Regions from separate parts of the Amycolatopsis sp. WAC 04169 genome, predicted to be linked through region 3. Evidence: riboswitches for the same ligand, from Rfam matches in the RefSeq annotation. Region 3 holds a riboswitch; each other region holds the start of a gene.
What was found. Region 3 has a riboswitch for S-adenosylmethionine ahead of DMC61_RS32625 (methionine ABC transporter ATP-binding protein). Riboswitches for the same ligand answer to the same signal wherever they lie in the genome.

Region 1: another riboswitch for S-adenosylmethionine. It lies ahead of thrC (threonine synthase); the one in region 3 lies ahead of DMC61_RS32625 (methionine ABC transporter ATP-binding protein).
Region 2: another riboswitch for S-adenosylmethionine. It lies ahead of DMC61_RS11785 (aminotransferase class V-fold PLP-dependent enzyme); the one in region 3 lies ahead of DMC61_RS32625 (methionine ABC transporter ATP-binding protein).

The regions. Positions count from the first base shown of each region.
Region 1 covers NZ_QHJI01000013.1:254,579-264,322, reverse strand. Annotated here, with positions in the region: gene DMC61_RS34555 (DegV family protein) at 1-692, shown strand, start outside; gene DMC61_RS34550 (ComEA family DNA-binding protein) at 839-1,561, shown strand; gene DMC61_RS34545 (ComEC/Rec2 family competence protein) at 1,558-3,963, shown strand; gene thrC (threonine synthase) at 3,981-5,246, opposite strand; SAM riboswitch class I at 5,260-5,392, opposite strand; gene holA (DNA polymerase III subunit delta) at 5,528-6,511, shown strand; gene rpsT (30S ribosomal protein S20) at 6,563-6,823, opposite strand; gene DMC61_RS34525 (EamA family transporter) at 7,156-8,061, shown strand; gene DMC61_RS34520 (VOC family protein) at 8,085-8,459, shown strand; gene DMC61_RS34515 (class I SAM-dependent methyltransferase) at 8,456-9,043, opposite strand; gene lepA (translation elongation factor 4) at 9,157-9,744, shown strand, end outside.
Region 2 covers NZ_QHJI01000004.1:585,426-595,169, reverse strand. Annotated here, with positions in the region: gene ileS (isoleucine--tRNA ligase) at 1-122, shown strand, start outside; gene DMC61_RS11805 (penicillin-binding transpeptidase domain-containing protein) at 320-1,921, shown strand; gene DMC61_RS11800 (helix-turn-helix transcriptional regulator) at 1,965-2,648, shown strand; gene DMC61_RS11795 (potassium/proton antiporter) at 2,761-4,239, shown strand; gene DMC61_RS11790 (M23 family metallopeptidase) at 4,371-5,054, shown strand; SAM riboswitch class IV at 5,183-5,297, shown strand; gene DMC61_RS11785 (aminotransferase class V-fold PLP-dependent enzyme) at 5,330-6,673, shown strand; gene DMC61_RS11780 (hypothetical protein) at 6,693-7,301, shown strand; gene lspA (signal peptidase II) at 7,326-7,889, shown strand; gene DMC61_RS11770 (RluA family pseudouridine synthase) at 7,886-8,812, shown strand; gene DMC61_RS11765 (AsnC family protein) at 9,201-9,744, opposite strand, start outside.
Region 3 covers NZ_QHJI01000012.1:228,125-237,868, reverse strand. Annotated here, with positions in the region: gene DMC61_RS32635 (ABC-F family ATP-binding cassette domain-containing protein) at 1-56, opposite strand, end outside; gene DMC61_RS32630 (4-(cytidine 5'-diphospho)-2-C-methyl-D-erythritol kinase) at 124-1,089, opposite strand; gene DMC61_RS32625 (methionine ABC transporter ATP-binding protein) at 1,214-2,224, opposite strand; SAM riboswitch class I at 2,440-2,530, opposite strand; gene rsmA (16S rRNA (adenine(1518)-N(6)/adenine(1519)-N(6))-dimethyltransferase RsmA) at 2,778-3,614, opposite strand; gene DMC61_RS32615 (GNAT family N-acetyltransferase) at 3,655-4,236, shown strand; gene DMC61_RS32610 (DUF222 domain-containing protein) at 4,384-5,406, shown strand; gene DMC61_RS32605 (resuscitation-promoting factor) at 5,466-6,845, opposite strand; gene DMC61_RS32600 (TatD family hydrolase) at 7,259-8,095, opposite strand; gene metG (methionine--tRNA ligase) at 8,103-9,744, opposite strand, start outside.

The sequences.
Region 1 (9,744 bases), on a different contig from region 3:
TCGGCAAACGCAGCCTGGTGACGACCTCCCGGCCGACGCCCGCCGAGTTCGTCAAGGAGTTCCGGGCTGCGCTGGCCGAGGGCGCGGACGCCATCGTGTCGGTCCACCTGTCGCGGGAGCTGTCGGGAACCTGGGAGGCGGCGGTGCTCGCGGCCCAGGAGGTCGGGCCGGACAAGGTGCGCGTGGTCGATTCGCGCAGCACCGCCATGGGGCTCGGGTTCGCCGCCCTGCGCGCGGCGGGCGCCGCCGCGGCCGGAGCGGAACCGGCCGAGGTGGAGGCGGCCGCGGTCGACGCGGTCAACCGTTCGGAGACCCTGTTCGCCGTCGAGACCCTCGAATACCTGCGCCGCGGCGGACGGATCGGCCCGGCGGCGGCCCTGCTCGGTACGGCGCTCGCGGTGAAACCGGTGCTCCACATGTCCGAAGGCCGGATCCAGCCACTGGAGAAGGTGCGGACGATGAATCGCGCGGTGGCGCGGCTGGTCGAACTCGCCGTGAAGGCGGCCGAAGGCGGGCTCGCCGACATCGCCGTCCACCACTTGGCCTCGCCCGAGCGCGCCGTCGAACTGGCCAACCGGCTCGAGGAGTCCATCGATTGCCCGGAAGGGTGCGTGGTCTCGGAAATCGGCGCGGTCATCGGGGCCCACACCGGACCCGGTGTGCTCGGTGTCGTGATCCAGCGAACGGGCTAGGGAAACCCGCCAGCGTCCCATACGACTCCGACGGGAAACGGTGATCCGGCCCCGGTCTCGGCCGAGTTGTCCACAACACCCCACTTGTCCACAACCTCGGCATTCGCCACTCCCGCCCGCCACCTCCGCTCCGTAGCGTCGTTCACGTGTTCGACCAAACCGCCCGGTCACCGGGTCCCTCCGTCAACGCCAGGCTGGCGTGGCTGGCCGCCCAGCTGTCGCCGCCCACCCAGGGCCCGCCCGCGGGCAGGCTCGTACGCCGCTGGGTGCCCGCCCGGTTCACGGCGGACGGGATCCCGGTGAACCGGCGGTGGTTCGCCGTGGTGGCCGTGCTGATCGCGGTGGCCGTGATCGTGGCCGGAGCGATCGCCTTGTTCGGACACCGGCCGGGGGCGGAGACCGTGCCGCCCCTGCCGTCGGCGAAGGCCGCCGGAGACGTCCCCGCCGCGGCGGGCAAGGCGCCTCTGGTGGTCAGCGTCGTCGGCCGGGTGCACAGACCCGGCCTGGTCACGATCCCTCCGGGCGCACGGGTCGCCGATGCCCTCACGGCGGCCGGTGGGGCACAGCCCGGAACGGATCTGACCGGAGTGAATCTGGCCCGACGGCTCACCGACGGTGAGCAGGTGGCCGTCGGTGTCCCCGTCCCGGCCGCGGCCGGAACGGCGGCACCGGCGGGAAAGCTCGACCTGAACACGGCCACGGCCGAGCAACTCGACACGCTGCCCGGGGTCGGCGAGGTGATGGCGAAACGCATCGTCGACTGGCGGTCCGGGCACGGCGGGTTCACCACCGTCGAGCAACTCCGTGACGTAGAAGGGATCGGCGAATCTAAATATCGAAAGCTCCGGGAACTGGTGTCCGTCGGATGAACCCGTCCGCCGATCCGTCCGAAGTGGACACCGCGTCGTGGCGGGGTCAAGACCTGCGGCTGTTACCGGCCGCGGCGACGGCCTGGCTCGGCACACTTTCCGGGCTTCTCGCCGGCTGGTGGATCACGATGCTCTGCGGTGCGGCCGCCGTGGTGCTCGCGATCATCGCCGGTGTCCGTGCCCGCCGGACGGCGTCCCGGTGGGTGGCGGGCTTGGGTGCCCTGGCGGTCGTCGGCGTGCTCACCGCCGGTCCGGTGGCGCTGCGGATCCGGGCCGCCGAGCACGACGATCTCCGTGCCGCCGCCGCACGGGGGAGCGATGCCACCACGACGGTGGTGGTCACCGAGCGGCCACGTCCGGTCCGCGGTGCCGGATACGCCGATCGCCGGGCGGGTACCCGCCTGGTGGTCATCGCCGCGACGGTGGGCACCGCGGTGGCGGGTGAGCGGGTGGTGGATTCGGCAGGCCGGATCCTCCTGCTCGCTCCCGCCGAGGGGTGGACGGACCTGCTGCCCGGGCAGCAGGTCACCGCCTCCGGGCGGCTCGCACCGGCGAAGGGGGCCGAACTGACGGTCGCGGTCCTCTCGGTGCGAGGCCCGCCGTCGGCCGTCGGGCCGGCGCCTTGGTGGCAGCAAGCCGCGGAATCGCTGCGCACCGGGCTCCGGGATCTGTGCACCGTCCTCCCGGAGGAGGAAGCCGGTCTCGTGCCCGGACTGGTCGTGGGGGACACGAGCACCCTCTCCCCGAGGGTGGAACACGAGTTCACCGACTCCGGCATGTCCCACCTGATGGCCGTGAGCGGTGGGAACGTGGCGATCGTCTGCGGCTCGATCCTGCTCCTGCTGCGAGTGCTCCGGGTCGGGCCGCGGACTTCCGCCGCCGCGGCCGCCGTGGGGCTCGCCGGGTTCGTGGTCCTCGCCGGGCCCGCGCCCAGCGTGCTCCGCGCCGGGGTGATGGGGGCGGTCGGGCTGCTGGCGCTGGCACTGGGGCGCCGGGGTTCGGCGCTGCCCGCGCTGGCGTTCGCGGTGGCCGGGCTGGTGGTGGCCGATCCCGCGATGGCCGCCGACTTCGGGTTTGCGCTTTCGGTGCTCGCCACGGCCGGGCTCGTCCTGCTGGCGCCGAGGTGGGCGGACTGGCTGGTCGGACGAGGCGTTCCGGCCGGCTATGCCGAGGGACTGGCCATCCCGCTGGCCGCGTTCGTGATGACGGCGCCGGTCATCGCGGGTATGGCGGGATCGGTCAGTCTCGTCTCGGTGCTGACCAACGTGCTCGCCGCGCCGGTGGTCGCCCCGGCCACCGTGTTCGGCGTGCTCGCCACCGCCGTCGGGCCATGGTGGCCGTCGGCGGGCAGACTGCTCGTCCGCCTGACCGAACCCGAGGCCGGCTGGCTCATCACCGTGGCCCGTCACGGCGCCCGGGCGCCGGGAGCGGTCGTGGACTGGCCGGATGGCTGGTGGGGTGGGCTTTTGGCGGCCGGGCTACTCGCCGTTCTGCTCGTGGTCGTCCGGTTGCGGCACGGCAGGATCCTGCTGGCGATCGCGTTGGCCACCGGGCTGGTCGTCTTCGTGCCGGTGCGAGTGCTGGCGCCGGCATGGCCGCCGTCGGCGTGGAATGCCGTCGCCTGCGACGTCGGGCAGGGCGATGCCGTCGTCCTCGCCACGGGTGAGCCGGGGAGGGCGGTCCTGGTCGACACCGGGCCGGAACCGGGACCGGTGGACGAATGCCTGAGCAGGCTCGCCGTGGACCGCGTGCCGCTGATCGTGCTGAGTCATCTCCACGCAGACCACATCGGCGGTCTCGGATCCGTCTTCGAGGGCCGGTCGGTCGGAGCGGTCGCCGTCGGCCCGGGCAGGGCTCCGGACTGGGCGTGGCAACAGGTCGCGGACGAGACGGCGCGCCGCGGGATTCCCTTGCTGGAGCTGGAGATCGGCCAACGCCTGGAGTGGCAGGCGTTGTCACTCGACGTACTGGGGCCGCGCTATGTCACCCGGCGCTCTGTTCGTGAACAGGACGGGACGGTGATCAACAACGGTTCGGTGGTCCTGCGCGCAGGGACCCCGGCGGGCCGGCTGCTGCTGACCGGCGACATCGAGCTCGCCGCACAGGCCGACCTGATGGCCGAGGGAGCAGACCTGCGTGCCGACATCCTGAAGGTCCCGCACCACGGAAGCCGTTACACGGCACCGGATTTCCTCAACGCCGTCGCGCCACGGGCCGCTTTGGTGAGTGTCGGTGCCGGAAACACCTACGGCCATCCGAACAAGTCCACTTTGGACAACCTGGTGGCGGTCGGCGCGTCGATCGCCCGCACGGACACGGACGGCGACACCGCGGTGGTCGCCGACGGGAGAGGCCTCGCCCTGGTGCGCCGGGGTGAGCCCCGTGGCCCGCCTCGTTCCTGAGGCGGGCCGGCGGGAACTCAGATACCCAGAGCTTCGCGGACCGCGTCGGCCGAGGCGCTGACGGTGGCCTTCGGGCCGATCTTGTCCTCGACGGCGTCGAGGGTCTTGAGGCCGTCACCGGTTATCAGCAGGACGATCTCCTCGTCCGGGTTGAGCTTGCCGGTCTCGATGAGCTTCTTGGCCGTCGCGACGGTGACGCCGCCCGCGGTCTCGGTGAAGATGCCTTCGGTGCGGGCGAGCAGCCGGATGCCCTCGACGACCTCTTCGTCGGTGACGTCTTCGATCGCACCGCCGGTGCGGTTGACCACGTCGAGCACGTAGGGGCCGTCGGCCGGGTTCCCGATCGCCAGCGACCGGGCGATCGTGTCCGGCTTGACCGGCTGGACGACGTCGTGGCCGGCGCGGAAGGCCGCCGAGACGGGGGAGCAGCCCGTGGCCTGCGCGCCGAACACCTTGTACGGCGTCTCGTCGACGAGGCCGAGCTGGCCGAACTCGCGGAAACCCTTGTCCACCTTGGTGAGCTGGGAACCGGAGGCGATCGGCACCACGATCTGGGAGGGGAGCCGCCAGCCGAGCTGTTCGGCGACCTCGAAGGCCAGCGTCTTGGAGCCTTCCGAGTAGTAGGGCCGGACGTTCACGTTCACGAACGCCCAGCTCTCCTGCTCGGCGGCGAGCTGGGTGGCGAGCCGGTTCACGTCGTCGTAGTTGCCGTCGACCGCGATCAGGTCTCCGTCGTACACGGCGGTGGTGAGGATCTTGGCGCGCTCAAGGGTCTTCGGGATCAGGACGACCGACCGCCAGCCGGCACGCGCCGCCGCGGCGGCGACGGCGTTGGCCAGGTTGCCGGTCGACGGACAGGCCAGCACGTCGAACCCGAATTCGCGGGCGGCGGCCAGCGCGACGGCGACCACACGGTCCTTGAACGAGTGCGTGGGGTTCCCGGTGTCGTCCTTGACCCAGACCTTCTTGACGCCCAAGGCTTTCGCGAGCCTGTCGGCCTGGATGAGCCGGGTGGCGCCGGGTTCGGTGTTGGGGATTTCTTCGACGTTCGATGGAACGGGAAGGAGCTTCTTGTAGCGCCAGATGTTCTTCGGCCCGGCTTCGATGTCCTCGCGGCGCACACGGCCGAAGTCGTAGGCGACCTCGAGCGGCGAGAAGTCCTCGGCGGAAACGAATTCGGGGGCGAGCGGCTGCCGGTGTCCCTCTTCCTTCGACACCAGTTCGACGGCCGGTCCGAGATCCGGGGTCTTGGTGGTGGAGGTCGTGCCGAGGGTTGCGGTCATCGCGAGGTTCCTTTCCTCATCTGCCCCGCCGTGGCGGGCCGGAATTGGCACCGTGTTCGTCAGCTACCCCGCGATCGCGGGATGACAGGCTGACGCCGGTTGCCGGGGCTTCATCGGGCCGTTCCCTCTGCCCCTCTGGATGAGCGGTATTCGATTGTCGGCACGCGTGTCATCGCGTCGCCTCGCCAACACCGTACGACATGAGGCTCCGGTGGGGCCACCGTGCCCGGAACACATCACCGGACAAAGCACACGAGAGGAGGAGTGGCAGGATCGTCACCGTGACGACGCAAGCTTCCGCCCCATCGCCGCTGGTCCTGGTTCTCGGTGAGGAAGAGCTGCTGATCGAACGAGCGGTCCGCAGCGCTTCGGACGCGGCCAAAGCGGCCGATCCGACGGCGGATCTCACCCGGATCCGGGTGTCGGACCTCACAGTCCCGGCGCTCGCGGAAATGGTCAGCCCCTCGCTGTTCGCCGAAGGCAGGGTGATCGTCCTCGAATCCGCGCACGACATCTCGCAGGAGCTCGCCGACGGGGTGATGGCCTACGTCAAGGCGCCCGCCGACGGCATCGTGCTCGTCGTCGTGCACAGCGGAGGCGGCCGGAGCAAGGCCGCGAAAGGGCTTCCAGCCGCCTTGAAGAAGGCGGGCGCGGAGGTCGTCGAGTGCCCGAAGCTGACCAAGGCCGCCGAGCGGGAATCCTTTGTCCGCAACGAGGTCCGGCGGGTCGGTGGGAAGATCGACGGTGCGGCCGTGCTCGCGTTGATCGACGCCGTCGGCTCCGATCTGCGCGAGCTGTCGTCGGCGGCGACGCAGCTCGTCGCGGACGCCGGCGGGGCGGTCGACGAGCAGGCCGTCCGGCGCTACCACCGTGGCCGCGCGGACGTGAACGGTTTCGCCGTCGCCGAGAAGGCCGTCGCCGGTGACAAGGCGGCGGCGCTGGAGTCGCTGCGCTGGGCGATGCAGCTGGGCGTACCGCACGTCCTGGTCGCGGACGCGCTCGCCGACGCCGTCCGGACGATCGCGCGGGTGTCCGGCGCCGGTCGCGGGAACCCGAACCAGATGGCGGGCGAGCTGGGGATGCCGCCCTGGAAGGTGCGCAAGGCGCAGGGGCAGGCCCGCGGCTGGGGGCAGGACGGTCTGGCCACCGCGATGCGGGTGGTCGCCCGGCTCAACGCCGAGGTCAAGGGAGTCGCGGCCAACCCGGAGTACGCCTTGGAGCGTGCCGTGCTGGAGGTCGTCGACGCTCACGGCACAAGCCGCTGAGAACGGCGAAGGGCCCCGGCGACCGAGTCGCCGGGGCCCTTCGAAAGCCGATCAGAGAGAGTTCGCGCGCTTCGCGAGCGCGGACTTCTTGTTGGCGGCCTGGTTGGCGTGGATGACGCCCTTGGTCACGGCCTTGTCCAGCTTCTTGGCCGCGTCCTTCTGCAGCTCCAGGGCCTTGGCCTTGTCGCCGGCGTCGGCGGCCTCGCGGAACTTGCGGATCGCGGTCTTCACCGAGGACCGGATCGCCTGGTTGCGCTGACGCGCCTTCTCGTTGGTGGTGATGCGCTTGATCTGCGACTTGATGTTGGCCACGGGGGCGCTCCTCTTGAATCTCTCGGTGGTTTCACCGCCGCGCTGTGACCGGCCCTGCGTGCTCGTGGAGCGGCGCGGGTTTCCTCCATGACGGAATGCCACACGACAGTGAAAGGCAAGCTTAACAGCCGTCCCGGCGCGGCTCGCGGCAGCCTCGGGAGGGGTGCTTGCGGTACGGTGAAGATCGTAGTGCCTAGGGTTCCGCCGCCTGCCCGGCCAGCGAAAACACACAATCAGGGCAGACGGGACAGGTCCGAGCGGCACCATCGGCGGAGCCGGAAGCACCGCCGTTCATCTGACGGGACAAAAGCCTGGAGGACCCGGTTTTCCGCATGCGCGGAAAACGTGAAAGGTCCGCTGTGAACGCCACCGCTCTGTCCTTCGTCGTCATCGCCGCAGTCATCCATGCGGGCTGGAACCTCGCCGCCAAACGGATCCGCCGTGGCGGAGCCCGGTTCGTCTGGGCTTACTACAGCCTTTCCGCGATCCTGCTCGTCCCCGTCATGGCGGTCTCGCTGGCCGTGGAGCCACAACGTCCACAGTGGACCTGGCTGTTCGCCGCCGTGGTCACCGCGGTGTTCCACGTCACCTACGGCGTCGTCCTCCAGCGGGGGTACGCCGTCGGCGACCTGTCCGTCGTCTACCCCGTCGCCCGCGGGACCGGGCCGCTGATCTCGGTGCTCGCCGCAGTGGTGCTGCTCGGCGAGCGGCCGGGGATCCTCGGCCTGGTGGGCGCCTTCCTCGTGATCGCCGGGGTGCTGGTGATCGGGACCGGGCGAGCACCGGCCCACGTCGGCGCCGCCGAGCGTGTCGCCCGCCGCAAAGGTCTGGTCTACGGCCTGCTGACCGGCCTCACGATCGCCGCCTACACCCTGTGGGACGCGCATTCGGTCACCGGTCTCGGTGTCCCGCCGATCGTGTACTTCGGAACCGGCGCGATCGTCCAGAGCCTGCTCATGGCGCCGTACGCGCTGAAGGACCGCGAGGAGGTCGCGTGGCTCTGGCGCGAGCACAAGCGTGAGGTCGTCATCGTCGGCGTGTTCTCCCCGGTCGCCTACCTGCTGGTGCTCTACGCCCTCCAGATCGCTCCGGTGAGCCTCGTCGCGCCCGCGAGGGAGCTGAGCATCGTCTTGGGCGGCATCGCCGCCTGGCTGGTCCTCGGGGAGGCGAACGCCGTCCGGCGGCTGGCCGGGTCGGTGGTGGTGCTGGCGGGTATCGCCGCGATTGCGATGGCCTGAACCCATCCGGTAGGGATTGAGCCATGGACGTGCTGAGCAGCAGGGTGCTGATCCACCCGAAGGACCTCGACGTGTCGACGGCGTTCTATCGGGACACCCTGGGCCTGGCCATCGACAAGGAGTTCCCCGGCGGGACGGTGTTCTTCGCCGGGAACGGGTCGATCGAGATCGTCGGTACCGGAGAGACCGGCCCGACCCCTGACGTCGCCTTGTGGCTCCAGGTCCGGGACCTGCCCGCGGCGCTCGAGGAGCTCGCGGGGAAGGGCTTGGAGCCGGTTCGCGGGGCGCGGCGTGAGCCCTGGGGGCTGGACGAAGCGTGGATCGCCGACCCGGACGGCACCAGGATCGTGCTGGTCGAAGTGCCGCGTGAGCACCCGCTGCGCACCGATCCGCGCTAGTCCAGGGGCTTGATCGCGCGCAGCTGAGCGGCGAGGGACGCGCCGAAGCCCGGCGGGTCCCAGGTCCAGGTCTGCAGGTCGACGAAGTCGGCGGCGGCCGCCTCGTCGGCCAGCTCGTGGCGGGACACCGGCAACCATTTCTCGTGCGAGGAAAGCAACAGCCTGCCACCGGGACGCAAGACCCGGAACAGTTCGGCGAATCCGGCCGCCCGGTCGTCCCACAGCTGCACGTTGTTGACGCTCAGGACCACGTCGACGCTGTCGTCGGGCTCGCCGGTGGAGTCCGCGGTGCCCTGCCGCAGCTCCACCTTGTCACCGCAACGGCGGCGAGAGCGGGAAAGCATCTCCTGGGAGGGGTCGACCCCGATCGTCCGGCCCGCGCGTTCGGCCGTGGCCTGCAGGCCGACGCCCGGGCCGGGGCCCACGACCAGGGCGGTCTCGCCGGACTCGATCGACGCCAGCTCGACGACGCGAAGCTCGGTGGCGGCATTGCCGTGCGCCATCGCCCGCCCGCCGAACCGGCCGAGCAGTCCCCGGGGATGACCGAACGTCCGGTCGAGCATTTGGGACAGTGAAGTACTCATACTTCGAGGGCACCACAGCTCATCACGGGCCGCATCGGGGATGACCCCCACTCGCACCCGGAGCGGCATGGGACCATAGAGCTGGCACACCCCGACCTTCGCGAGGAAACCCGTTGACGACGTTCGCCGACACGACCTTCACGCCCCCGGAGCTCATCCGGAACTTCTGCATCATCGCGCACATCGACCACGGCAAGTCGACCCTGGCCGACCGGATGCTGCAGCTCACCGGCGTGGTCGAGGAGCGGGCCATGCGCGCTCAGTACCTCGACCGCATGGACATCGAACGGGAACGCGGGATCACCATCAAGGCGCAGAACGTGCGCCTGCCCTGGAAGGTCGACGGCCAGGACCACGTCCTGCACCTGATCGACACCCCCGGCCACGTGGACTTCACCTACGAGGTCTCCCGGGCCTTGGAGGCCTGTGAAGGGGCGATTCTGCTGGTCGACGCCGCACAGGGGATCGAGGCGCAGACGCTGGCGAACCTCTACCTGGCGCTCGAGAAGAACCTGCACATCATCCCGGTGCTGAACAAGATCGACCTGCCGTCGGCCGACCCGGACAAGTACGCGGCCGAGCTGGCGCACATCATCGGGTGCGAGCCCTCCGACGTGCTCCGCGTGTCGGCGAAGACCGGCATGGGCGTGACGGATCTGCTGGACGAGTGCGTGCGGCAGGTCCCGCCGCCGGTCGGCGAC
Region 2 (9,744 bases), on a different contig from region 3:
ACGAGGAGTTCATCGCTTCGGAGACGTTGGCGACTTCGGTGGCGTACGACGCCGTCGCCGACGGCTCGGCCGGGACGGTTGGGGAGGGCACGAAGGTGACCGTGGCGGTCACCAAGGCCTGACCCACGTGACATGAAAGACCCCTTCATCGCAAATTTTGCGATGAAGGGGTCTTTCATTGCATTACCGATCACCGGGATCACGAAACGGATTCGGAATAGCCGCTTTCCCGCCCTAAACGCGCCTTGCGCGGGGGAAATCGGCAGGCTGGCGCCCGGGGGCGCGCGAGGGGCGCGCCGCACTGGGGGAGAGCGAATCCATGAGTCCTGCCCGGAAAAGAGGGATCCTGATCGGCGCCGCGCTCGGCGTGGTCGCCATCGTGGTGGCCGCGGTGGTGCTGCTGGTCAGGGAGGACCGGGCGCCGGCGGCTTCCGGCGGTGGCCAGGGCGACGCCACCGAGAGCGCGCAGGAGAGCCCGGCGCAGGTGGCAGGGCGGTTCCTGCGGCTGTTCGACACCGGCGACCTGACCACCGCCCCGGTCGACGATCCGGCGGCGGCCACGACCGCCCTGTCCGGAACGCGCACGGCGCTCAACGGGGCATCGGTCAGGACGTCGCTCGGCGAGGTCCCGACGACACCGGGCAACGCGACCACGACGTCGGCCACCTTCCACGTCGCGTGGACCTTCGCGGGCAACAGCGCCTGGAAATACGAGGGCAAGCTTGAGCTGGTGCGCAACGCCGGGAAGTGGGTGGTCCGCTGGGCGATGTCGGTGATCCACCCGAAGCTCGAAGCGGGCCAGCGGCTTTCGCTCGCCCCCGTCGCGGCCAAGCCGATCGTGGCCGACCGCGACGGCAAGGCACTGGTCGGCGGTGACGCGACGGGCGTCGCGCCGATCCTGCAGGGAGCCTTGTCCAAGGTCGCCTCCGGGGAGAACAGCGGCACCGGAGCGACCGTCACCGTGTCGCGCGTCGACGTCTCCGGCAAACCGGTCGAGACACTCTTCGGACAGGCGGCCGAGACGGACAAGCCGCTGGTTTCGACCTTGAGCGTGGCGTCCCAGAACGCCGCTCAGAAGGCCGTCGACGGCTTCGCGGGACCGGCGATCATCGTCGCGATGAAGACCTCGGGCGAGCTGCTGGCGGTCGCGCAGAACGGCGCCGCCGGGAACCAGCCGAAGGCGCTCAACGGCCTGTACTCGCCGGGTTCGGCCTTCAAGATCGCCACGGCGACCGCGGCGCTGCAGCAGGGCGGGGTCTCCGCCGACTCTCCGTTGCCCTGCCCGGGCAGCGAGCAGATCGGGACCCGCACGCTCAAGAACGACAACGGGTTCGACCTGGGGACCGTCTCGCTGAAGACGGCGTTCGCCGCGTCGTGCAACACGACCTTCGGGCGGCTCGCCGGGCAGCTGCCCGCGGACGGCCTCGCGAAGGCCGCGAGCCAGCTCGGCCTCAACGCCGACTTCGAGATCCCCGGACTGGCGACGGAGGCCGGGAAGGTGGAGGCGTCGGGCAGCGGTGACGAGCAGGTCGAGGCCGGCATCGGCCAGGGCAGGGTGCAGGTCAGCCCGCTGGGCGCGGCGCTCATGGCCGCGACGGTCGCGGCCGGGAAGCCGGTCGTGCCGAAGCTGTGGCAGGGGCTCGAGACCAAGGTCAACGCCGGGTACCAGGCTCCGCCTGCCGGGGTGCTGAACCAGGTCCGCGCGATGATGCGCGAGGTCTGCACGACGGGGACCGCGAAAGCGTTGAAGGGTAGCGGAGCCGTCTTCGGAAAGACCGGTACGGCGCAGTTCGGCTCGGGCGCCGACGCCAACGGCTGGTTCGTCGGCTATCGCGGCGACGTCGCCTTCGCCGTCATGCTCGAAGGTTCCAACGACTCCAAACCCGCGGTCCAGCTGGCGGCGAAGTTCCTGGCGGGCTGACGCTTCGGCCGCCGCCGAACCGTGCGTCTTCTACGGTGAAGGCATGGAAACGATCGCACTGGCCGAGGTCGCGGCCGTGCTCGCCGATCCGAGCCGCGCGTCGATGTGCCTCGCGCTGCTCGACGGGCGCGCCTGGACGGTGACCGAGTTGGCGGGTGCGGCCGAAGTGGCCGCGTCGACGGCGAGTGAGCACGTGACGAAGCTGACCGACGCCGGGTTCGTCGTGCGGGTCAAACAGGGGAGGCACAGTTACGTCCGGATAGCCGACCCCCGGGTGGCGGAGCTGATCGAGCATTTGGCGCAGCACGCCGAGCACCGGCCGGTGAAGGGACTGCGGTCTTCGGTGCGCGTGAAGCGGCTGGAGTTCGCCAGGACCTGCTACGACCACCTCGCCGGGACGGTCGGTGTGGCACTGCGGGACGGGATGCTCGCCACCGGGCTGATCGACGACGCCGGCGGACTGACGCTGACCGGCCGCGGGCGCGAGGTGCTCGACGGGCTCGGGGTGGAGATCGACGACGGCCGCCGTCCGATGCTGCGTGACTGTCTGGATTGGACAGTGCGCCGTGATCATTTGGCTGGCCGGGTCGCCGCGGCGTTACTGTCTCACGGAGTGAGCGCCGGCTGGTTGTCCCGGGAGGGTAACCGCGCGGTGAAAGTCCTGCCCGCGGCGGAAGAACCGTTCGCCGAACTCGGTGTCGACCTGGTGGCCCTGCGCAGTCCCTAATGGACAGTCTGTAACACAGGTTATCCGGACACTTTTCGACCGGTACACGAACGTGTGACGATCACCGCCTCACTATTCTGGAGCCCTCACGGCGACCGGAACGGGAGGCGACATGGAGCAGCTCCCGCTCATCCTCGGTACCGGTGGCGCGGTGCTTCTTGTCGCCGTGATCGCCGTCCGGGTGTCGATCCGGGTCGGCCTTCCTTCGCTGCTGCTGTACCTGGGGATGGGGGTCCTGCTCGGCGAAGCCGGGTTCGGCATCCAGTACGACAACCCCGAGCTCACCCAGTCGCTCGGCCTCGCCGCGCTGGTGATGATCCTGTCCGAAGGTGGCCTCACCACCCGGTGGACGGCCGTGAAACCCTCGCTGGGCATCGGAATCGCACTGTCCACAGTGGCCGTCGCGGTGAGCATCGCGGTCACCGGCGCGGCCTTGCACTGGCTGCTGGGCCTGGACTGGCGGATGGCGTTGCTGTGGGGCGCGGTACTCGCCTCCACCGACGCCGCCGCGGTCTTCTCCGTGCTGAGATCGGCGGGGATCGGGAAGCGGCTCGTGGGCGCGCTGGAGATCGAGTCCGGTATCAACGACGCCCCGGCCTACATCGCGGTCGTCGTCCTCGCCGAGGGGGCGACCATCGACTGGTCGCTGCCGCTGCTGGTGGTCTACGAACTCGCCGCCGGCCTGGTGATCGGCCTGGCCTTCGGCTGGGGCGGGGCGTTCGCGCTGCGCCGGGCGGCGCTTCCCGCCACCGGCCTGTACCCGCTGGCCACGGTCGCGGTGTGCGTCGTGGCGTACTCGAGCGGGCAGCTCGCCCACGCGTCGGGGCTGCTCGCCACCTACGTCGCGGCCCTGGTGCTGGGGAATTCGAAGCTGCCGCACCGATCGGACACGCTCTCCTTCGCCGAAGGGCTCGGCTGGCTCGCGCAGATCGGCCTGTTCGTGCTGCTCGGCCTGTTCGCCTCGCCGAGCAGGATCTTCGAAAGCCTGGTCCAGGGCCTGGTCGCGGGCGCGGTCGTGTTGCTGCTGGCGCGCCCGCTGTCGGTGCTCCTGTCGGCGCTGCCGTTCAAGATCCCCTGGCGGGAACAGGTGTTCCTGTCCTGGGCCGGGCTGCGCGGCGCGGTCCCGATCGTGCTCGCGCTGATCCCGCTGTCGTCCGGGGTGCCCGGCGCGCAGGAACTGGTCGACGCGGTGTTCGTGCTGGTCATCGTGCTGACGCTGCTCCAGGGGGCGACGCTGACGCCGCTCGCGCGAGCGCTCGGGCTGGCCCAGCACGCCGAAGCACACGAGATCGATGTCGACTCCGCGCCGCTCGACGAGATGGGCGCCGAGCTCCTGCAGGTCCGGATCAACACCGGATCGAAGATGCACGGTGTCTACCTGGCCGAGCTGCGGCTGCCGGTGGGGGCGACGATCAGCCTCCTCGTCCGCGACGGCACCGGCTTCACGCCGAACAAGAACACCCGGCTGCAGGAACGCGACCAGTTACTCGTCGTGACCACCGCCGAAGCCCGCGACGCGGCCGAACGACGCCTGCGGGCGGTCGACCGCGCCGGCCGCCTGGCCAGGTGGAAGGGCGAATCCGGCCAGTAGATCACGAACCGGCACCAGCTGTTCGTCGGTTGATCTCAGAAAATTCTTCCCTTTCGTACTCCCTTTGGATTACTTTCCCCGCAATCGACTCCATCGAATGGGTGAGTGTCGCGGGGTAAGGAGTACGCAAGGTGACGAAACTTCGTGCGCGGTTCGCCGGTCTGGGGGTCGCCGCGACCCTTGTCGGGGTGGTTCTCGCGGCCCCGACGGCGACAGCGGCCGGTGCCTTTCCCGCGTTCGGGCTGCCCTTCGACACGGGCCAATCGGTCTACTCGGCGGGCATCCACTCGGACAACGGGAACTCCGGCGTGAAGAACGCCATCGACTTCAGCCCCGGCGACAAGACCGTTCGCGCCCCGCTGGCGGGCACCGTCCGGATCCAGCACTGCTCCGGCGGCGACTGGGTGACCGTCGACCACGACGGCGGCTGGCGCACCGGCTACTACCACATGGAGAACATTTCGGTCACCGACGGCCAGAAGGTCGAGCCGGGCGACGCACTCGGCCGGACCGGCAACGCGCTGCCCTGCGGTGGCAGCAGCACCGGCGCCCACGTGCACTTCACCTTGTGGACCCTGCCCACGGCCGCCGCCCAGGGCGGCGACTCGCGCGACTTCGGGGTCGGCGCGGGCAACTGGGACGGCAAGTCCTACGACGAGGTCTCGACCAAGGTCGCCGAAGCCTACGGCGAGGCGGTCGACGGCAAGACCTTCGGCGGCTGGCAGTTCACCGCGGGGACCGATCAGTACTCGGGTACCGCGACCGAACTCTCCTCCCGCGCGACCATCGGGCTGCCCGGCCGATTCCGGGTCTGACCTGCCGTTGCCCGGCGCGGCGCGGCGCCGGGCAACGGTGTTTCCCGCTCACCGGGCACGTGAGCGGCGTCTCAAGATGCGGACGAGGGCTGGCTCGATCGGCCGCCCATCCGCTAACTTCGTCCGTAGGTCACGAGTGTCAGCGTCAAGCCCCGGCTAGCTGACCGGCAACCCTCCTTCCGCGGTGGGGTGCCCCGGGTGAGGACCTGGCTCGTCGCGCGGTGCGACGGGCAAGCGCGGGATCCTCGGCGGGTCCCCTGGCCCGGAGGATGACGATGACCCTCGCTCTCGAACGCACCAGCACCCCTGCTGAAACCGTTGCCACGCACGAAATCCCGGCGGTCGCCTGCGCCGATCTGCGGGTTCCGCTGGTCACCGGCGGCGACATCGGCTACGCCAACCTCGATCACGCGGCGAGCGCGCCCTGTCTGGACAAGGTGCGGTCCGCGGTCGACGAGTTCCTGCCCTGGTACGCCAGCGTGCACCGCGGCGCGGGGTTCGCCTCGCAGGTCTCCACCAAGCTCTACGAGCGCACACGCGGAATCCTGCGGGACTTCGTCGACGCGCGATCGACCGACACCGTCGTGTTCACCCGCAACACCACCGATTCCTTCAATCTTCTCGCGCGCAGTCTGCCGAAGCACACGTCGGTCGTCGTGTTCGACACCGAGCACCACGCCGCGCTGCTTCCGTGGAAGGGCCCGAACGTCCGCCGGATCGAGACGCCGCGCACCCGCCTCGCCGCGGTGTCCGCTGTGGACGAAGCGCTCGCGGACTGCCCGCAGGGGCCGCGGCTGGTGGTGCTCACCGGCGCGTCCAACGTGACCGGGGAACTGTTGCCGGTCAAGGAGATCGCGGCCGTCGCGCGGCGGCACGGCGCCCGGATCGCGCTCGACGCGGCGCAGCTCGCGCCGCACCGGAAGATCTCGGTGCGCGAACTCGACGTCGACTACGTCGCGCTGTCGGGCCACAAGCTGTACGCGCCTTTCGGCGCCGGCGCGCTGATCGGCCGCGCGGACTGGCTGCGCGCGGCTCAGCCGTACCTCGCCGGCGGCGGCGCGACGAAGCTCGTCAGCCGTGACTCCGTGGTCTGGAATTCCGGACCTGAGCGGCACGAAGCCGGTTCTCCCAACACTGTCGGCGTCTACGCGCTCGGAGTCGCCTGCGAGACGCTGGCCGCGAACTGGGACGGCATCGTCGCCCACGAAGAGGAACTGCTGGCGCGCCTGCGTCGCGGCCTCGCCGCCATCCCCGGCTTCGCCGAACTGCGCTTGTTCGACGCGCCGGTCGACCGGGTCGGCACGCTCAGCTTCGTCGTCGACGGTTTCGACCCGGGCTGGCTCGCCGCGGTCCTTTCGGCGGAGTACGGAATCGGCGTGCGGGACGGCGCGTTCTGCGCGCACGTGGCGACGAAGCGGCTGATCGCCGTGGCCGGTTCGACGGGGCAGCAGGCCGTGCGCGTGAGCCTCGGCCTCGGCAGCACCACCGAGCACGTGGACCGGATCGTGCTGGCGCTGCGCCAGATCGTCGCCCGCGGCGCGCGCTGGCAGTACGAGAAGCCGGAAGGCCGCTGGGTGCCGGAAAACGATCCGCGCGAACTGCCCCCGTTCTGCGCCTGACCCACTACCCTCACCCCGCATGGGGAACGAACGACCGCGTTACTGGTTTCCGCTGGCGTTACTGGGATTCGCCCAGCTGGCCGTGGTGGCCTTTTCGCTGGGCGGGATCCGCTCCGGGGGCTGGTTCGCTTACGCGCCCGCCGGTGAACGACATTCGTTCGGGTACGTGAGCTTGCACGGCGTCGAGATGAGCCGCGAAACCGCGGCCGCGCTGGACACGTCGTTCGACATCGCAGGCCGGAACGACGGCTGGCTGTTCGCCGTGTTCGCGGTCTACCTCGGCACAGTGCTCTTTTACACCCTTCGGACGAAGACCATGCGGTGGTGGAAGGTCGCCGCGATCGCGCTCGGCGGCCTGGTCGCCATCGCACTGGCCGACCTGGTCGGCTACTGGGAGTTCGACCTCGGCGGGGACACCCGGAGCGCGATCCTGCTGACGATCGGCCTGGTCCTGCTCGCCTGGCTGGACCGCAGCGTGCTGGTGCTGGCCGTGGCCGCGGCTTTCATGCTCTGCGCGGTCGTGCCCGCACGAGGACAGCTCGCGCTGGTGCTGTCGTCGCTGGTCGCGCTCGCCGGGGCGTTCGCGGCCCTGCTGAGCAGGCCGAAGGCGGCCGCCGAGGAGGCCTGAACACGCTCAGTGGACAATGGGGGAGTGAGTACAGAGCCCGAAACGGCGCCACCGTCGCCGCCGCTGCCCAAGAAGCGCGTCGCCGTGGTGTTCGCCGTCGCCGCGGTGCTGTGGGGGATCGACCTCCTCACCAAGCAGATCGCCGTGTCCACGCTGGAGGGCAAACAGCCGGTCGAGTTCCTCGGCGGGCTCGTGTACTTCCAGCTGGTGCGCAACCCCGGTGCCGCCTTCTCGATGGCGACCGGGCTGACCTGGGTGCTCGCGCTGGTCGCGATCGCCGTCGTGATCGCCATCGTCTGGCTGTCCCGGCGCCTGCGCTCGGTCGGCTGGGCGATCGGCCTCGGCCTCGTGCTGGCCGGCGCGCTCGGCAACCTGACCGACCGGATCTTCCGCGCCCCCGGCCCCCTGCAGGGGCACGTGGTCGACATGATCTCCGCCTTCGCGCCGAACGGGCAGGGCTGGGCGATCTTCAACGTCGCCGACTCCGCGATCTGCGTCGGCGGTGTGCTCATCGTGGTTCTTTCCTTGCTGGGCAAGGACTACGACGGAACATCCACAAAGGACAAGAAGAAGGCGGCGACCGAATGAGCGCGCGCATGCTGCCCGTCCCCGACGGGCTCGACGGAATGCGCGTCGACGCGGGGCTGGCGAAGCTGCTGGGACTCTCCCGCACCGTCGTGGCGGAACTGGCCGAATCCGGCGAGATCCTCCTCGACGGCAGGCCCGCCGGGAAGTCGGACCGGCTGACCGCCGGCGGGCTGCTCGAAGTGACGCTGCCCGATCCGGCGTCGGCGGTCGAGGTCGTCGCGGAGCCTGTCGAGGGCATGAAGATCCTGCACGACGATGACGACATCGTGGTGATCTCGAAGCCGGTCGGCGTCGCCGTGCACCCGAGCCCCGGCTGGACCGGGCCGACCGTCGTCGGCGGGCTCGCCGCCGCCGGGCTGCGCATCGCGACCTCGGGCGCGGCCGAACGCCAGGGTGTCGTGCACCGGCTGGACGCCGGCACGACCGGCGTGATGGTCGTGGCGAAGAGCGAGCACGCGTACACCGTGCTGAAGCGGGCGTTCAAGGAACGCACCGTCGACAAGGGCTACCACGCCATCGTGCAGGGCCACCCGGACCCGACGCGCGGCACCATCGACGCGCCGATCGACCGGCACCCCCGGCACGACTACAAGTTCGCCGTCGTCCAGGGCGGGCGGCCGAGCGTCACGCATTACGAGGTCGTCGAGGCCTTCCGTGCCGCTTCGCTGGCGCAGATCAAGCTGGAGACCGGCCGCACGCACCAGATCCGCGTGCACTTCTCGGCGCTCAAGCACCCGTGCGTCGGTGACCTGACCTACGGCGCCGACCCCGTGCTGGCGCGCAAGCTCGGGCTTTCGCGGCAGTGGCTGCACGCGAAGACGCTCGCCTTCGCGCACCCGGCCGACGGGCGCTGGGTCGAGTTCGAGTCGGAGTACCCGGACGACCTGGCGAACGCGCTGCGGATCCTGCAGGACGAGAACTAGCCCCTCGCCGCATTTAGTCCTCTGAATGCGGGACGGATACGTGAAGGACCCCTTCATTGCGTCTAGCGCAGTGAAGGGGTCCTTCACGTACTTGAGGGGGTGCTGGATGTCATGAAAGGGTCGTTCAGGACGAAATATGTCCTGAACGACCCTTTCATGACATCCGGGGAGTCGCGAAGGTCGAGTTCCCTCGGCTGAGCCGCGTGAAGGGGTCCTTCACGCGCAACCGTTGTGGCGTGTGGTTCTTCCGTGACCGTTAAGGCGATCGGCGGGCCGTGAAGGCCTCCTTCACAACCCTGAGGGTAGGAAAGGAGGCCTTCACTACCGTTGCCTCATTGCGTCCTGAAGAGCCGCATTTAGTCCTCTAAATGCGGAGACAGCGGGCGCGTCAGTCCTCGATCGACCAGGTCAGCGTGCGCTCGTCCGGTTCCGGCCGCGGCGACCAGCGCACGGCGACCACGCGGGTGGCGTCCGGCAGCACGTAGACGGTGTGCCCGCCGAGGGTCTCGCCGGGCCGGACGCCGATCTTGTGCGGCGGCCGCGACGTCAGCGAGACCGGCGCCTTCGCGATCGGCTTGCCGTCCGCGGTGAGCAGTTCGAGGTAGTTGTCCGGAAGCGACACGAACGGGATGTTGCCGCGGTTGGTGATCTCGGTGTGCACCACGACCGACCGTTCCCCGGCCTCCAGCGAGTAGCCCGCCGCGCTGAACAGGTAGTCCGCCGGGTCCTGGACCTCGAGCAGCTGGACGGTGAGCTGCTCGCCTTCCAGGCCCTGGGTCTCCATCACGTCGCCGGTCCGGCCCTTCTTGCCCTCCGGGGCGGCCTGCGGGGTCACCTGCTGCTCGTCGCCGCGTGCCCACGAGGCGGTCTGGGGGACGCCCCAGGTGCTCATCACCGGGTCGGCGGGCGTCATCGGCGGCGGGGCGAACTGC
Region 3 (9,744 bases):
AGCGGGCGCACCCCGAAGGACTTGCTCACCGACTCCAGGTTGACCAAGTTGGCCATGCCTCAGCCGATCCTTTCCGAAAAGCTTGCACCACAACGAATTAGTCGGTGTCCTTTTCGGACACCCTCACGCGTGCACCCGCGGCGGTGACGGCCGCGGCGCGTCGTCGCCGCCGACCAGCCGGGCTCCGGGCACCGGCCCGTGTGCGACGCGCACCGTGCGGCAGACACCCGCACCGGACAGCTCCGCGGCGACCTCGACGGCCGACTGGGCATCCGCGCACAGAAAGGCACATGTCGGCCCGGATCCGGAGACGGTGCCGGCGAGCGCGCCCGCGTTCACCCCGGCCCGCAAGGTGCGGCGCAGCCCCGGCCGCAACGAGACGGCGGCCGCCTGCAGGTCGTTGCCGAGAAGCAGCGCCAGTTGCCGCGGGTCACCGGAGGCCAACGCCTCGACCACCGGAGTGTGCGAACCGATCCGCGGCGGGCTGCCCTCTTCACGCAGCTTGTCCAGCTCGCCGAACACCCTCGGAGTCGAAAGACCACGCTGGTCGAAGGCCAGGACCCAATGGAAGGTGTGCCGCGACAGGACCGGCACCAGTTGCTCACCTCGGCCGGTGCCCAACGCTGTCCCGCCGTAGAGAGCGAACGGGACATCGCTGCCGAGCTTCGCGGCGATACCCGCCAGTTCGTCCCGGGAGATGTCGAGCTTCCAGAGCGACGCGAGTCCCACCAGGGTCGCGGCCGCGTCGGCGCTGCCCCCGGCCATCCCGCCCGCTACCGGAATGCCTTTGCGCAGCACCACCCTGACCTTGGACTCGCCGTCCGCCTTGCCGACGTGGGCCGCCAGCGCCTGAGCGGCCTTCCAAGCGAGATTGTTCGCCCCCGTCGGTACGGAGCCTTCGCCTTCGCCGTAGACCTCGACGCCGGGGTCCTCGGTGACCGCTACGGTCACCTCGTCGGTCAAGGAAAGCGCCTGGAACACGGTCACCAGCTCGTGGTAGCCGTCCGGGCGTACGTCACCGACCGACAGGTGCAGGTTGACCTTGGCGGGAACCCTGACGGTCACTGGGGGCGGTACGACGGCGAGCACCCGTCAAGCCTACGTGGCCGCTCCGCTTGCGCTGTCACCAGGAGAAAAGAGAACAGGACGAGTCGGACACACGAACGGGCCGCCCCGGACGGTTTTCGTCCTGAGCGGCCCGTTCGCGGAGGAATCAGGCAGCGACACCCTGCGGTCCGCGGACCGGGTGGGTCACGTGGCCGCCACGTTCGGCGATCCAGGCGAGCGCGGCGTCCGCGCGTTCACCGCGCACACCGAGACGGAACCGGCCCACCGGCGTGTCGCCGATCCGGGTCAGGCCGCCGCCGATCGTGGCGAGTTCGACGTCGAAGCGACCGGCGGCCTCCGGGAGCAGCGCGCCGACCGAGGCGAAGCCGACGAGCACGACATCCACCGCGCGGTCGTACTTCGAGGCCTGCGCCCGCCCGGTCTCGATCGCGGGAAGCAGCGCCTGCGCGGTCCGGCTGTTCGGGTCGGAGACCAGGTCGAGCACGGTTCCACGCTCGACGATCGCCCCGGCCTCCAGAACCGCGACGTCGTCGCAGACACGGCGCACGACGCCGGCGTCGGGCGTGGTGAGCAGCACGGTGACTCCGAGCTCGGCACGCGCTCGGTCGAGCACGGTCAGAACCGCACCGGACTCTTCGGACTGCACACCCGCGGTCGGGTCGTCGGCCAAGAGCACGGACGGCCCGGCGGCCAGCGCCTTGGCGATGGCCACCCGGCGCAGCTGCCCTTCGGACAGTTCGCCCGGCCGCTGCCCCGCCCGCGGGGTGAGGCCGACCAGGTCCAGCAGATTGCCGACCCGGTTGCGACGCTGCGGCCCGTCGAGACCGAGCTGTTCGAGCGGCGAAGCGATGTTGCCGGCGATGGTGCGCTCGGCAAGCAATTCCGGTTTGGTGCTCACGACGCCGACCTGCCGCCGGATCTCCCGCAGACGGCGTCCGTCGAGGGTCCCGGTGTTGAGCCCGTCGAGGCGGACGACGCCGCGGTCGGGACGCTCCTGAAGACCGATGCAACGAGCGAGGGTCGACTTGCCGGAACCGGCCGGGCCGACGACTCCGAACAGCGAGCCCGCTTGGATGTCCACGCTCACATCGCGCAGCGCGACGACGGGATTTCCGTTGAGGGGAAAGGATTTGGACAGGTTTTCGACAGTGATCACGAGAGGCTCCATGCGAATGGGGCGCTGCATCTTTCGAGCGCGCCGACCGTCACCGAGTGACCGTCCGGGAACGGACGGGTTTCAGAGGTAAAGGCGAAAAGGACTCAGGCAGTAACGGTGGAGCGTCGACACGCACTTACCGTGCGGCGACCTTCATCGACGACACGTCGCCTGGTCAGCAGGAGCGGGTGGGTGACCCTGTTCATTAGGCACAGCCTCCATCGGTCCTGGCTGTAGCACCTGCCCTGTGGAGGGTGGTTGCTGCGACTTCGGCGAGCCAGGTCTCTCAGTCGCTCGGGATGGCCCACTGAGTAAAACCGATCCCACTGGATGAAAGCAAGCGCGTAGGCGCAGATCACACGTCTGGTCGCGTCCATTATACAGGATCGGGTGTCCATATAATGGAACTGAAGTAGGCGCCTCCGACTTGCGTCAGGCGCGCTACCTGCTAAGACGATGCCGGCTTACACGGATCGAGAAGAAGACTTACGCACTCGTGCTGACCTGGCCCGGCGGACGTCCGCGCGGCGCCGGTCACACCTCGGGCAGTTGGTCAGCCGACAGCCGCGGCGATCCGCGCGAACTGGTGAACATCCAGCTGCTCACCGCGCGTCTTGGGATCGATACCCGCCTTCTCGAGCAGTTCCCCCGCGCGTTCGGCGGAACCGGCCCATGACGCCAACGCGGCACGCAGAGTCTTCCGTCGCTGGGAGAAGGCGGCGTCGACCACCGCGAACAACTTCTCCCGTTCCACGGACGACACCGCGTCGCCCCGCTCGAAAGCGACAAGAGCGGAGTCCACGTTCGGAACAGGCCAGAACACCGCTCGAGGCACGGCGGCGACCTTGCGCGCCTTTCCGTACCAGGCGAGTTTGACGCTCGGCACGCCGTAAGTCCGGCTCCCGGGGCCGGCCGCCATCCGGTCCGCGACCTCGATCTGGACCATCACGAGGCCACTGGTCAGCGACGGCAGCTCGGCAAGGAGGTGAAGCACGACCGGAACCGCGACGTTGTACGGCAGATTCGCCACGAGCGCCGTCGGACGCGCGGGCAGGTCGTCCGCTGTGATCCGCAGCGCGTCCGCGCCGACGACCGTCAGCCGTTCGGCCCCGCCCCGTTCGGCCGCGGTGTTCGGCAAGCGCCCCGCCAGCACGGGATCGATTTCGACCGCGACGACCTCGGCGCCGGTCGCGAGCAGGCCGAGGGTCAACGAGCCGAGGCCCGGCCCGACCTCCAGCACGACGTCGCCTTCGCCGACCCCCGAAAGGTCGACGATACGTCGCACCGTGTTGGGATCGTGCACGAAGTTCTGGCCGAGCTTCTTGGTCGGACGTACGTCCAGCTCGGCCGCCAGCGCCCTGATCTCCGCAGGACCGAGCAGTTCAATCACCCGACGATCGTAACCAGCCCCGGTAGGCCACGATTGGCCGGTGGACGACGTCGTACTCGAAGGCGAGAAGGTTCGACTGCGCGACTGGAGGCCGAGTGACCTCCGACCGCTGCGCGGCTTACTCGATCCCGCGCGGCCTTGGCACGAGACGAACGGGCCGTACTTCGGCGCTCCGACCGCGGCGGCCGCCGACTCGACGGCACGCGAACTCACCACTGCAAAGGCCGAGCCATCCGATCCCCGCACCAGCCTCGCCGTATGCGACCTGAGGGACGACCGGTTGATCGGCAGGGTCAGCTGGTATTGGGAAAGCAGGCAGACCGACTGGCGACGGATGGGACTGGTGATCTACGACGAGCAGTACTGGGGCGGTGGCTACGGCACTGAGGCCTTGCGCTTGTGGACGACCTACCTGTTCGCCCGCACCGACACCCTTCGCCTGGACTTCGCCACGTTCTCGGGGAACCCAGGGATGATCGCCGTCGGCAGGCGGCTGGGATTCGTCGAAGAAGGCCGGTTCCGACGCGCTCGCCGCTGGTCCGGGGGCGTGCACGACTCCGTCGTCTACGGGGTGCTCCGCGAGGAGTGGGACCGGATGATCCACTCGAGCACGGAGCCGTGATCCCGCCCCCACCATCCGTATGGCTTTTCCGAACCGGCACGTATCCCACTCCCGTGTGATCGGCGCAGGTCAGCGCAGCCGGAGCGTAGTGATCATCCACCCGATCGATACCGTGCATTCGTTCGAATCTGCCTCGACAATCGAGGGATGACCAGCACAAACATTCCCAAGGCCTTCCCGCTCAACCTGCCGGAAGGTGACGCCGAGCTGCTCCTCGATGAGTTGCAGACACGGCTACGCGAAGGGCGACGTCTGTTCGCCGAGGTCGGCCAGATCCTGGCCGAGATCGAGTCACGTGGGGTCCGAGACCTCTACGGATACAACTCGATCGCCGTCTTCTACGAGCATGTGGCTCGTGTGCCTCGCGCCGAGGCCAACAAAGTTGCCGATAGAGCGCTCGCGCTCAATTCGAGACGGGCGCGCGACGGCACGTCGATCGACCCCGTCGCACCCTTGACCGGCATCTCGGCCGGCACCGGCGCGTTGGCCGAGGCCGGCATCGACCGAATCGTCACTGTCATGAAGAGGCTGCCCGACCACGTCGACGCGGACGAACGGCACGAGGCCGAGAAGGGCCTTGTCGACCTCGCAGGCGTCGCGAGACCACGCGACGTCACGATGGCGGGCACCGACCTGCTCGCACGACACGACCCGGATGGAAAGCCCAAAGATGAGCCCGGACCGAAACGTCAGCGAAGCGAATTCTGGTTACGCCAAAAGCGGACCGGTCGCTGGGACATGCGCGGCGATCTCGATCCCGAGACAGGCGCCCGCCTGAACGCGCTCCTGGTGCCGCGGGCGTATCCGGCTCCCGGCGAAGAAGCCGACGACCGTGCGCCGGCGGAGAGACGCGGCGACGCGTTCGCGGAGATCGTCGATCTCGCGGAGGCCGGCCCTGACATCCCCCTGCCCCGGCAGACCTCGGAACGGGTCGCTGAGGAGCCTCGGCCCGCACAGCCCGACAACGGGCCTACAACCCACCCAAAGCCCACCCAGGCGCCGCCACAGGGCCACCACAGCCCTCACCGCGGCGAGGAAGACGTTCGAGAGGGCACCGCAGCTGGACGAACCCGGAATGTCGCCCACATGCGTCCCCCTCGTTGGTGGGCACGGCTGTCGAGACCGAGACCGGGGAACGCGACACAGCCTCAGAGGCCTCTAACGGCCTGAAGGCCACCGTGCGGGCAGAACCCACATGGTGACCTTCAGGAAAGGAGGGTGATCCGGCGTCAGGCCTTCTTGCCGCAGTGCGGCCACGCGCCATAACCGCCGCGGTCCTCGCGAACCTTCTCGGCGACAGCGATCTGCTGGGCCTTGCTGGCCTGGTGCGGGTACGCGGCGTACTGCTCGCCACCGTAGGCGTCCCAGGTGCTCTTGTTGAACTGCAGGCCACCGTAGTAGCCGTTGCCGGTGTTGGCGGCCCAGTTGCCGGTCGACTCGCACTGAGCGATGCGGTCCCAGGCTCCGGCGTCTCCGATGACCGGGTCGGCGGGCTTCTTGGTACCGACCTTGACGATCTTGGGCTTGGCCTCGGTGATGACCTCTTCCGAGACCTTCTCGCGACCGACCTCTTTGCCGTTGCGCTTGGTGACCTTGTAGGTCACGGTCTTCTGGCCCGGGGTACCCGGGTCCTCGACCTTGGTCTTGCCCTTTTCGAGCTCCGGGTCGTCGACCTTCTGCTCGGGCGGCGCGATTTCCTCGTTCTGCTTGACCATGGTGACGCCGGTCCGGCTGATGTGGACCTCGGCGCCGTCGACCAGCTTGACGTCGAGACCGCCGACGGCCTCGTCGTCCGGGCCGAGGGTCATCCGGAGCTCACCGAGGAATTCCTTGGTGGTGACCGAGTTGGTCTGCACCTTGCGCGGTTCGTTCGCGCCGTCGTAGACCGTGACGTTCTTGAGGGTCTTGACCTCGACGGTGGCGCCTTCGAGGGGCAGCTCACCGTTCTGCGGGAGCGAGGTCCAGGTGCCGGCCTTGGCGAGGTCGGCGCGGCCGAGCTGGTTCAGCGCGTCGCCGAGGTTGGTCGCGCGGACCCAGGACTCCTGCTGCGGTGCGCCGTCGACGATCAGGTTCAGCTTGCGACCGCGCTCCAGCTTGATGACGCCGCCGTCGCCCACCTCGGCCTGAGGCGAGGGCGAGAGCGAGTCGTGCGCGCCGACCGAGAGACCGGCGTCTTCGAGGACCTCGCCGACGGTGTCACCGAAGCTGTGGACCGTCTGCTGCTTGCCGTCGACGTCGAGCGTGACGCTCTTGTTCATCGCCATCGCGGCCGCGCCGCCACCGCCGAGGGTGAGCAGCACCGCCATGACGGTCCCCTTGAGGAACCGCTTCTTCCAGACGCGGGTCGAGTTCGAAATGACCTCGTCCTTGGTCGCGGCCTTCATCGGCGCGCCCGCGGTGCGGTCTTCGGCCAGCTCGTCCGGAATGACGATCGGCGGGAGCATGGTGGTCTCGGCGCTGATGAGGCGGATCAGCTCGTCGACGTCGACGTCGATCTCGGCCATCAGGGCGTCGGCGTCGGGGCCGAGCGCGGCCAGGACGTCCTGGTGCGTGATGCGCGGATCGTCGGAGTACTCGAGCTCGCCGTAGTGGGTGTCGCGGTCGAGCACGGCGACCGAGCCGGCGGAAGCGAAGGTGTTCGTCTCTGCGCCGAGGCGCGAGCCATCCTGCCTACTGCTACCAGTCACTGGGTCGTTCCCTTTCCCAAGACGTCGAGGAGCTCGACAACCGCTCCACTACGTCCTTCGTCTCGATGCACTCTTCGGCACACCTCTAGAAGTCCGACACCCGCAGCCAGCGCCATCGTCACGGTTCCAGGCCGTACCGCTCCTGGTTCCGCTTCCCCGACGTGCACTGACGTGACTGTGGGAGTAACAGCCGGAGACCGCTTGAGCGGGCACCGACCGGCACGATCACGGGACAGTAACGAACCTCGCCGGGTTGCGCAAACACCGCCCGGAGTGTCGTGACGTTGGTCACTCATCAGAGTGGACCATTGCTGATCACTAATGTCGCAATCCGTTCAACCGGCCGTGACTGTCGGCAAACGGAAGACCCGCTCAGCGGTCTTTCGCACCGACTCGGCCACCTCGTGCACCGCCTCGCCCCTTAGCGTGGCGAGATGCCGAACCGTGTAGGCAGCGCAGTAGGGCTCGTTGGGCCGCCCACGGAACGGATGCGGGGTCAGGAACGGAGCGTCCGTTTCGACGAGGTATTGGTCTGCCGGAACGATCCGCGCCGCCTCATGGAGCCCTCGTGCGTTGCGGAAGCTGACCGTCCCGGCGAAGGACAGCACGTATCCGGCATCGACACAGCGGCGAGCGACCTGCTCGTCCCCCGAGAAACAGTGGAAGACGACCTGCTCGGGCGCTCCCTCTTCCTCGAGAATCCGGAGGACGTCGTCGTGAGCGTCTCGATCATGGATCATCAGCGGCTTGCCGATGCGCTTGGCGAGATCGATATGCCACCGGAAGGCGTCCTGCTGGGCGTCGTGGGGCGAATAGTCCCAGTAGTAGTCGAGGCCGGTTTCGCCGACCGCGACCACTCTGGACTGTTTCGCGAGACTCTCCACTTCGGATTTCTCGGCTTCGCCGAATTCCTTGGTGCGCGTGGGATGGATCGCGACGGCGGCCCACACCCGAGGGTCCCAAGTGGACGCTTGCGCGGCCCAGCGAGCGGCCGCGAGATCGTCCGCGACGGTGATCACCCGCGACACGCCGGCGCGTTCGGCGCGGTCGACCATGGCTGTCACATCAGCCGCGGTGACCGCGCCGCACGCGTCTAGGTGGGTGTGCGCGTCCACCACCGAGACCGGCAACCTGTCCGGGATCGGCGGCGGCTCCTTCTTCTCCGCACCCATCAGTTGCTCATTTCGAGATCGGTGCCCATTCAGGACCGGTCTCGCCGAGTTCCGGGTCCAGCTTGGCGAACAGCGGGGTCGGCTTCTCCAGCGGCTTGCCGACCTCGATCGGCACGGACTTCCAGCGCGCCTGCTCGGCCTTGTAGTCCCCGGTGAGGATGGGGTTGATCCGGCCCGGGATGTCGAGGTCCTCGACTTCCTGAAGCTCAGGCTGGGCCGCCCAGACGCCGGTGCCACCGAGCGCCTCGTGCACCTTCTGCGCCGAGTGGGGCAGGAAGGGGGTCAGCAGCGTGTTGGCGTCGGAGACCACCTGCAGGGCGGTGTGCAGAACGCTGTCGCGCCGCGCGGGGTCGTCCTTGAGCTTCCACGGCTCCTGGTCCGAGAGGTACCGGTTGGCCGCGGTAACGACGCGCATGGCCTCGCTCGCCGCCGCCTTGAACCGAGACCGCTGCAGGTGGGCACCGGCGGTGTCGAACGCCTTGCGAGAGAGCTCCTTGAGCTCCTCGTCGGCGGCCGTGGGGGCGTCGGGACGCGGGATGGCTCCGACGTTCTTGTGCGCCATCGAAATGGACCGGTTGACGAGGTTGCCCCACTCGTTGGCCAGTTCGAAGTTCGTCCGGCGGACGAACTCGTCCCAGGTGAAGTCGGTGTCCTGGGTCTCGGGGCCCGCGACGGAGATGAAGTACCGCAGCGTGTCCGGACCGAAGTCGCGCAGGAAGTCGTGGACGTAGATGACCGTGCCGCGCGAGGTCGAGAACTTCGAGCCGCTCATCGTGAGGAACTCGCTGGAAACGATCTCGTCGGGCAGGTGCAGCTTGCCGTACTTCCCGGGCACGCCGCCTCGGTCGCCCTCGCCGTTGTGCCCGAAGAGCAGAGCGGGCCAGATCTGGGCGTGGAAGGTGATGTTGTCCTTGCCCATGAAGTAGTAGGAGCGGGCGTCCGGGTTGCTCCACCACTCCTGCCAGGCGTCCGGGTTGCCGGTCCGGCGTGCCCACTCGACGCTCGCCGAGAAGTAGCCGATGACCGCGTCGAACCAGACGTAGAAGCGCTTGAGCGGCTGGTCGCGCCAGCCGTCCAGCGGGATCTTCACGCCCCAGTCGAGATCGCGGGTGATCGGCCGCGGCCGCATGTCGTCGATCAGGTTCTTCGTGAAGTTGAGGACGTTCGGGCGCCAGTCGGTCTTGCTGGACAGCCATTTGCCCAGGGTGTCGACGAACGCGGTCAGGTCGAGGAAGTAGTGCTCGGTCTCGACGAACTTCGGCGTTTCACCGTTGATCCGGGACTTCGGGTTGATCAGCTCGGCCGCGTCGAGCTGATTGCCGCAGTTGTCGCACTGGTCACCGCGCGCGCCGTCGTAGCCGCAGATCGGGCAGGTGCCCTCGATGTACCGGTCGGGCAGGGTGCGGCCGGTCGAGGGGCTGATCGCGCCCCGGGTCGTCTTGGGAACGACATAACCGTTGCGATGCAGCGCGAGGAAGATCTGCTGCGTGACCTCGGCGTGGTTACCCGTGGTGGTGCGAGTGAACAGGTCGTAGGTGAGGCCGAGCCCTTGCAGGTCCTGGCCGATCTGGCGGGTGTACTTGTCGGCCGTCTGCTGGGAGGTCATGCCTTCTTTGTCGGCCTGGACGGTGATCGGGGTGCCGTGTTCG